Regions from separate parts of the Virgibacillus siamensis genome, predicted to be linked through region 2. Evidence: riboswitches for the same ligand, from Rfam matches in the RefSeq annotation. Region 2 holds a riboswitch; each other region holds the start of a gene.
What was found. Region 2 has a riboswitch for S-adenosylmethionine ahead of B1K71_RS15305 (LLM class flavin-dependent oxidoreductase). Riboswitches for the same ligand answer to the same signal wherever they lie in the genome.

Region 1 (2,208 bases), 510 kb from region 2:
ATAGTGAATTCTGATTGATGCGATTCTACTTCTTCCTCTGTCGGTTCAATAAACAATTGTCTGGAAAATAAGTTATGCCATGCATATTCATTAAAAACCTGAATGGGGAGACGATAATTTTTATCGGCACCGGCATAGCCTTTAAAATGGTATAGCTCATCTTTCTTTTTTAAATATGCAATCACTTTTTCGTACAGGTTATCAAAGGAAGCTTCGTCAATTTCTTGGTTGACCAATCCCCAGTCAATAACATCCTGTGTTGTTTCATCCCGTACGATAAACTTGTCTTTAGGGGAGCGTCCGGTATATTTACCGGTAGTAGCGCGAATAGCACCTGTGGCGGACAATGTTCCCTCACCGCGTGATAATATTTTCTCAACGAGCTGTGGCACGGAGAGATTATTTTGCAAGTTGTGATGAGAAAGCAATTCTTTGATAAGTTTTGATTGTTCCACCGCGTTCATATGTGATACCTACCTTTTTGATGGATTTTTAATTGACATGCATTTGATTCATCGTGTAAATCTGTTTATTTAGTATAACACATTCACAAGATTAGTCCATACTAATTATACGAATAATTATATGAAATTTTATTGTCAAATGTGTACACACGTTAAGAGTTGACATGACGGCGCTATTCCGTTAAGCTGAATTTCGAGCGGAAACTCTCTTATTCAGAGTCGGTGGAGGGACAGACCCCATGAAGCCCAGCAACCGTCACGTTATGTGAAAAGGTGCTAACCTGAAGCAAGGATTTATCCTTGGACAATAAGAGCGAAAGGCTGCACATTCCTTTCCTCATGATTACGGGAAAGGTTTTTTTATTTTTTCTAACCTTATTAAAACATAATCATACACTGAATAGACAGATTTCCGTACCATCTATTTTAGGGGAGGATTTAGTCATATGACTGCAAATCGTCGTTTGTTTACATCTGAATCGGTTACAGAAGGTCATCCGGACAAGATTTGTGATCAAATATCAGATGCCATTTTGGATGAAATATTAAAAAATGATCCTAATGCAAGGGTCGCATGCGAAACAACTGTTACTACAGGATTAGTATTGGTATCCGGGGAAATTTCTACTACTACATATGTAGATATTCCTGCAATTGTGCGCCAGACTATCAAAGATATTGGGTATACGCGGGCAAAATTCGGATTTGATGCTGAAACATGTGCTGTACTGACTGCTATCGATGAACAGTCAGCTGATATTGCCGGCGGGGTTGATACGGCATATGAGACAAGACAAGGGAATAAAACCGATGAAGAAATTGCTTCTATTGGTGCAGGGGACCAAGGTTTGATGTTTGGTTTTGCCTGTGATGAAACAGAGGAATTAATGCCATTGCCGATTTCACTTGCGCATAAATTGTCAAAGCGGCTGGCAGATGTCCGGAAAGATCATATATTGGATTATTTGCGACCTGATGGTAAAACACAGGTTACGGTAGAATATGATGAAAATAATCAACCGGTTAAAGTCAATACGATTGTTATTTCCACGCAGCATCATCAGGACATTTCGACCGAACAAATTGAAAAAGATTTAATTGAACATGTTATACGTCCGATTGTTCCAGCGAATCTGCTTGATGAATCAACAAAATTCTTTATCAATCCAACGGGCCGGTTTGTGATCGGTGGTCCACAGGGGGATGCCGGCTTAACCGGGCGCAAAATCATTGTGGATACGTATGGTGGATATGCAAGACACGGTGGTGGTGCTTTCAGTGGTAAGGATTCAACCAAAGTTGATCGCTCTGCTGCATATGCAGCCCGTTATGTGGCCAAAAATATCGTTGCTGCAGGACTGGCGAAAACGTGTGAAGTGCAGCTGGCATATGCGATTGGTGTAGCAGAGCCGGTTTCAATCTCCATTAACACATTTGGAACCGGTACTGTTGCTGAATCTGAAATGGAAAAAGCAACTAGAAAGATTTTTGATCTGCGGCCGGCTGGAATCATCCGGATGTTGGATTTGCAGCGTCCAATCTATAAAAAAACAGCCGCATACGGACACTTCGGCAGAACAGATATATTATTTCCATGGGAAAAGACAGACAAGATCGAGGAACTGCAAGCTATTATAAATGAATAATAGAGAGAGGTGCTAAATGCACTTCTTTTTAGACAAAACGTGGCTGGGACATTACAAAACGTGTTATTAAAAAGACGAACAATTAGAGAATTAGCGTA
Region 2 (2,208 bases):
GCATACATATCGAGATTTCCCTGAACCGCCTCTGTTTCCATATCCTCGATATACTGATCGGGATCATATGTAGAAAAGTCAATCCCGGTATGTCCGGATAACAGGGATAGTGTTCCTTCATAACTAACCTGATTCGTAAGTTCCTCATATTTAGCATATGCCGCTTCCTCTGTCGAACCGATAATCGGCAGAATCATCGGGAAAATAAGTACGTTACCGGGTTCTCTGCCCTGTTCTTCCGTACGGTCCCGTAAATCAGCGGAATATTGCCGCAAAGCATCCAGTGAATGATTTTTAGTAAAGACAGCCTCTGCATGTTTTGCAGCAAAATTTCGTCCCCTTGGCGAAGCCCCTGCCTGGAAAAGAACGGGTGTACGCTGCGGGGATGGTTCCACCAAATGTGGTCCGGGCACATCGAAAAATCTTCCCTGATGATGAATCAAATCTACCTTATCGGGGTCTGCGAAACTGTCCTTTTCTTTATCGTGTATAACTGCATGATCATCCCAGCTGTGTTCCCATAACTTATAAACAACTTCCAAAAATTCATCCGCCCGATCATAGCGCAAATCGTGCTGAAGGCGTCCTGACAGACCAAGGTTAACCGCTTCACTTTCCAAATATGATGTCACAACATTCCATGCAACACGCCCTTCCGTCAGATGATCAAGTGTGGACAGCTGCCGTGCTAAAGCATATGGCTGTGCATATGTTGCTGATATTGTAGGCGCAAAACCTAAGTGTTCTGTAACGGCTGCCATAGCGGAAATCGGAATCAGCGGATCATGAGCAGGTAATTGTACAGCATGCTGTGCAGCCGGTTTATGACTGTTTTTATAAACACTGTAGGTCCCCAATACATCGGCAATAAATAGTGCATCAAACTTTCCACGTTCCAGTATTTTTGCAGTTTCCGTCCAGTAAGATAATTGATTGTGATGGATACCCTGATCTTTTTCGTATTTCCACAATCCTGTTGAATGTGGTGAAGGTGAATTTTGGATAAAACCATTTAAATGGATTTGCTTTTTCATAAAATCACTCCTAAATTGATTTTTAATTAAAGTTATCAAATTGGAAAACTTGGATTTAAGTATGCAAGGCATTACAGATGAGGCTTGTTCTGTTAATACTTTTGATATTTAAACCTTCATTGGAATCCTCTCCCCTTTCTGCTTGAATGCAAAAAACCCTTCTCCAAAAAATAGAGAAGGGTTTACAAAACAACGATACATTTTGTCGACGCCTTCTCATCTCCGGAATGCTATCCATTCCTCTGAATTTGGCACCATGCTTAATAAAAAGCTGGTTGCCGAGAGTTCACAGGGTCAGTCCCTCCCTCTCTCTTGATAAGAAGTACTCAAAATTATTTAATTTTTAATTATGTTATCACAGAATAATGATTTGTCAACATGTTTTGGAAATATTAGGACCTTAAGCTTAATCCCGATTATCCTGTAGAATCCATTTTACATGATCCGCAATTCAAACCAGTCAGTTTTTCATTCGCGGATCCAGTGCATCCCGCAGTCCATCGCCCATTAAATTAAACCCGAGCACTGTCAGCATAATTGCAATCCCCGGAAAAATAACAGTCCATGACGCACCTTGTATATGATTTTTTGCATCTGCCAGCATTCTCCCCCATTCCGGTTCAGGCGGTTGCGCCCCCATTCCCAAAAATCCCAATGCAGCAGCATCCAAAATAGCTGTCGCAACACTTAATGTCCCCTGCACAATAATAGGAGCAAGACTATTCGGTAATACGTGATAAAATAAAATCCGCGCATCCCGCATGCCGATTGAACGGGCAGCTTGGACATATTCTTCTTCCTTTAATGTCATGACTTTTGATCGTACAAGTCGCCCAAATACAGGCACATTAACCAATGCAATCGCTATTAACGCATTTTGCAAAGAAGGTCCAAGCATTGCAACAATGGCGATTGCAAGCAAAATACTTGGAAAAGCCATCATAATATCAAACAACCTTGAAATAATCATATCCCAAAATCGTCCATAGTATCCTGCAATTAGCCCCAAAAAAGAACCGACAACAACTGAACCAATGACGGATGAGAAACCAATCCACAGTGAAATCCCGGCACCATACATCATCCTGCTTAAAATATCGCGTCCAAATGCATCCGTACCAAACCAATGCTCTGCCGAAGGTGCCTGTAATAGCTTATCTGCCTGATCCAATTT
Region 3 (2,208 bases), 1.5 Mb from region 2:
CATAAAGCATAACATCCACAGAAAAAATAACCACCCCGGCATTAATCTGAACTATCAATTTCAATTTTTTCTTTTATCGGGCTTTAAATCACAGTTAATTACTTCGTTTCCAATAAGTTTTTGTCCCGTTATTTGTTATGATGGCTTTCCTTGGAATGTTGATTAATATGAACATGAGATTCAGGATATCAACTGACGATGCCATAGCGTTAACGAATATCAGAAGCTTCATGGATGGTGTTAGTGCTCCAATTATTCCCAGCACCATTGGTAATAGCATGGAAATAATAATAAAAGGAGCAACAGTAATAATGATGTACCTCGATTTTGTAATCACTTCTTCCGTTGCTACATACCCGCCAAATAGTGTGAGTCCAATCGTCGTGTTTTCGGATCTGAGAAAGTTTGGTATGAAAATCAAATGGAGTAATTCATGGATGAAGACCAATAAGAATATTAAGAGTATAATTCCCAGGTTAACGGTAATTGTTAATGAATCCTGCTGCGTTGTCATACCAAATTCATTTAATGTAATACCGGAAAAAAGATTTATCATCCAAAGGGCTGCAATTCCATTCAGTATCATAAACGGAATTGATAAAAGAATAGCCACTGTCAAACTTTGGGGTACTTTCATTTCCTTCCAGCCATTTTGAATCAGTTCCACATGTACAGCTTCATTCATCTTCGGCAATTTATTCCGTACCTTCATGACACTCCCCCCATTTTCAACATATTACGATTGACACATTTCATGAATTGTACTAAACTGACTATCATCCAATTAAATACACCACTTATCCAGAGTGGCTGAGGGATCTGGCCCTGTGAAGCCCGGCAACCTGCGCAAATAACTGCAAGGTGCCAATTCCAGCAAACCGCTATATATGCGTTTTGGAAGATAAGATATTCTATAATCTCCTTCCAAGACGGAAGGTTTTTTGTTTTTGTACAGGTTTTATTGCACAGTCCAGATGTTGAATCGACATGATAGCAATAACCCCAGAATTCCTAACACACTTACATTCATCAAGGGGGAGATTGGAATGAACACAACAAAAATTAATAAAGGAAATCCTTTTGCGTTACTGCCTTTTATCATTTTTTTACTGTTATTTATCGGATCCGGTCTTATAAATGGCGACTTTTATAAACTGCCCGTACTTGTTGCAGTATTCATTGCCGTTTTATTCGCACTGTTTATGAACCGGAAAATGGCGTTTAAAGATAAACTTGACCACCTGACAAAAGGTGCAGGTCATCCCAACATTATGCTGATGGTCATAATTTACCTGCTTGCCGGTGCATTTGCTGCTGTCGCTGAGGGTGTTGGAGCAGTTGAATCAACCGTTAATCTCGGTTTAACTTTCTTACCGGAAAACCTGTTAATTGTCGGGTTGTTTATAATCGGCTGCTTTATATCCATTTCAATGGGGACATCCGTCGGCACGGTCGTTGCGCTTGCCCCAATCGGTGCCGGACTTGCTGATCAGACCGGTATGAGTACTGCCTTGATTATGGGTGCAATTATCAGTGGTGCCATGTTCGGTGATAACTTGTCGATGATTTCCGATACGACCATTGCGGCGGTTCGAACACAGGCTGTTAAAATGAGTGATAAATTTAAGGTGAACGTTTATATCGCACTTCCCGCTGCAATTGTAACAGCTGTAATTTTCGGAGTAATGACACTTGATGCAAGCGGCGGGGTCAGCGGAAATCACCCATATGACCTGATAAAAGTATTGCCATATCTTGCCGTACTTGTATTTGCGATTGCCGGTGTCAATGTCATCTATGTCTTAATCGGCGGTACCATTTTCGCCGGAATCATTGGACTGTTTTACGGTAAATTCGACGGCATGGGATTCCTGAACTTGCTTGGCGACGGCATGGCCGGCATGCAGGAACTATCCCTGTTATCGATTTTACTAGGAGGTTTAGTCGAACTAATCCGTGTAAACGGCGGAATTGACTTCATGCTTCATGCTATCAGCAATCGAATTAAAACACGAAAAGGTGCCGAAGCAGGAATTGCCGGACTTGTCAGCGCCTTTGATGTATCAACAGCCAACAACACAATCTCTATTATCAGTGTTGGTCCGCTAGTCAAACAGATTTCAGAACGGTTCGGTGTCGACCCGCGACGATCAGCTAGTGTTCTGGATATTTTTGCAAGTGCATTTCAGGGGATTTTACCGTATGGTG
Region 4 (2,208 bases), on a different contig from region 2:
TTTCCGACAATTGGTGTCAGCATCGTTAAAATTTTCACCTCATCCTGCGATCGGTTCGTTTTTGCAATATCCTCCCGCAGACGCCTAACTGTCTCTTTAGCAGCATTTTTAGTTGGCGGACCAATAAACACCAATTCAGCATGCTTTGAGGCAAATGCTCTTCCCTTTGGTGACGCACCAGCCTGATACAACACCGGTGTTCTCTGTTTGGATGGTTCAGATAAATGGGCACCCGGGACTTTATAATATTTTCCTTCATGCCTGATATCATGAACCTTATCCGGATCCGTATAGATGCCATTTCCTTTATCCAGCTGAACCGCATCCGCTTCCCAGCTCGCCTCCCACAGTTTGTAACAAACATCCACATATTCTTCTGCAATATCGTACCGTTCATCATGTTTAATCTGACCGGCCCTGCCCATGTTGACCGCTGCACTTTTCAAATAAGATGTAACTATATTCCAGCCGACACGTCCATTTGTTAAATGGTCTAACGTTGTCATCCGGCGGGCAAACAGATAAGGATGCTCATGTGTAACCGAAGATGTAACCCCAAATCCAAGATGATTCGTAACGGCGGCCATTAACGGAACAACCAGCAGCGGATCATTCACCGGCGCCTGGGCCCCTTGCCGGACAGCTGCATCCCTGGAACCTCGATAAACATCATATGTGCCAAGAACATCCGCGATAAACACCGCATCAAACCTTCCCTTCTCTAACAGCTTGGCAAGTTCAATCCAATAACTGCTGTCCTTATAACGATGTGACTCATCATCAGGATGTGTCCATAATCCCGGGGATTGATGCCCCGCACAATTCATATCAAATGCATTTAAAAAAATTCGTTTCTTCGTCATACAGTTACCCCTTTCTGTTTTAGATAGCTTAATTCCAAACAACTGTTCCTTTTACTAAATCCGCAAAATAGTATAACTGTTTCTCCGTCCGTTCCAAAATTGCATCTTCAATAATCGGATTGTTCCTATGTTTGTCAATTTGATCATCTAATAAATAAAGACCTTTCAGATTATGCCCTTTTAATGTCGCAAGCACGGGTTTTAATGTGTATTCAATTGCCAGCAAATGTGAAGCACTCCCACCGGTCATTACAGGAAGAACAGGTGTATGCTGCAGCACATCCCGCGGCAAAACATCCAATAATGCCTTCAGCACGCCTGAATAGGCTCCTTTGTACACAGGCGATCCAACGATAACACCACTGGCATTCCGAATCATCAATGCGATATCCCGGATAGCCGGGCTTTCCCAGTTTCCCGTAAAAAGATCTTCATATGGTAAATCTCTGACAGAGAGATGTGATACCGTAAAATGTTTTTGGATTAGCAAATCACCCATATACCTTAGTACACTATCCGATCTTGAAGCGGCAGAAGGACTGCCCGACAATACAACAATTTCACCCATAATGATCATCCTTTCCTCATAAAATTCATTTTAATGGTTTTGCCAAATTCTGTTAAAAAACCCCCTTTCCTTGGATAAGAAAAGAGGGTTGCTGACGGTTATTCGATTCCGCTCTTATCTCCCAAGAAATTAATCTTGCTGGATTTAGCACCATCCTGACAGTGTCAGAGGTTGCTGAAGCTTCACAGGGCCAGATCCCTCAGCTTCTCTTGATAAGATATTTTATTGTTGCAGTACATTATATTCCTATTAGTCTGATAAATCAAGTGGGTTTTTGAAAAAAGATGCAAATCAACATAAATTTCCCATCTATTGTTCATATAAAAGTCAAATGTCGTTAAATTTCTTCCCCATCTTCTTGTTCCGCAGTAAACGTCCAGTTAAGTTTCAGGGAGTCACCCTGGAATTGATTCTGATCCTCGCCATTATCCACAAATGAGATATCAACATAAAAATTTTCATAGTGGCCATTTTGATCCGCGGGAAGACCATCCCCACCAATCACATCAATGGGACCATCCCTTTTTAGTTGATTTAGAGTCGTTTTTGTGATGAGTTTCTTCCCTTTGCTTGTATTATAGAATAACTCTACCCGAATGTGCTTCCCAAAGTTCAACGTATTATCACCTTTGGCATCATTCACTTTATAGTCTGTATCCAACATTACTTTTGAGAAATTAAGTGTCCCGGTATTCTGAATACTAAATGACTGTTCCTGTGTGTCTCCCGGCTTTATGTTATCCAGATTAAAAATAACATTTTCATCATTTCCGGCAG

Region 1: it holds a riboswitch for S-adenosylmethionine, as region 2 does, so the genes downstream of both, metK (methionine adenosyltransferase) here and B1K71_RS15305 (LLM class flavin-dependent oxidoreductase) in region 2, are expected to answer to the same signal.
Region 3: it holds a riboswitch for S-adenosylmethionine, as region 2 does, so the genes downstream of both, B1K71_RS07490 (Na+/H+ antiporter NhaC family protein) here and B1K71_RS15305 (LLM class flavin-dependent oxidoreductase) in region 2, are expected to answer to the same signal.
Region 4: it holds a riboswitch for S-adenosylmethionine, as region 2 does, so the genes downstream of both, ssuE (NADPH-dependent FMN reductase) here and B1K71_RS15305 (LLM class flavin-dependent oxidoreductase) in region 2, are expected to answer to the same signal.

Annotation. Positions count from the first base shown of each region.
Region 1 is NZ_FUIH01000007.1:1,799,654-1,801,861, reverse strand. It holds gene pckA (phosphoenolpyruvate carboxykinase (ATP)) at 1-464, opposite strand, end outside; SAM riboswitch class I at 671-778, shown strand; gene metK (methionine adenosyltransferase) at 911-2,110, shown strand.
Region 2 is NZ_FUIH01000007.1:2,312,448-2,314,655, forward strand. It holds gene B1K71_RS15305 (LLM class flavin-dependent oxidoreductase) at 1-1,034, opposite strand, end outside; SAM riboswitch class I at 1,248-1,356, opposite strand; gene B1K71_RS15310 (ABC transporter permease) at 1,495-2,208, opposite strand, start outside.
Region 3 is NZ_FUIH01000007.1:772,845-775,052, reverse strand. It holds gene B1K71_RS07495 (DUF3267 domain-containing protein) at 95-712, opposite strand; SAM riboswitch class I at 795-908, shown strand; gene B1K71_RS07490 (Na+/H+ antiporter NhaC family protein) at 1,047-2,208, shown strand, end outside.
Region 4 is NZ_FUIH01000006.1:1,727-3,934, reverse strand. It holds gene B1K71_RS00880 (LLM class flavin-dependent oxidoreductase) at 1-863, opposite strand, end outside; gene ssuE (NADPH-dependent FMN reductase) at 892-1,431, opposite strand; SAM riboswitch class I at 1,543-1,650, opposite strand; gene B1K71_RS00870 (TasA family protein) at 1,769-2,208, opposite strand, start outside; gene B1K71_RS20320 (TasA family protein) at 2,196-2,208, opposite strand, start outside.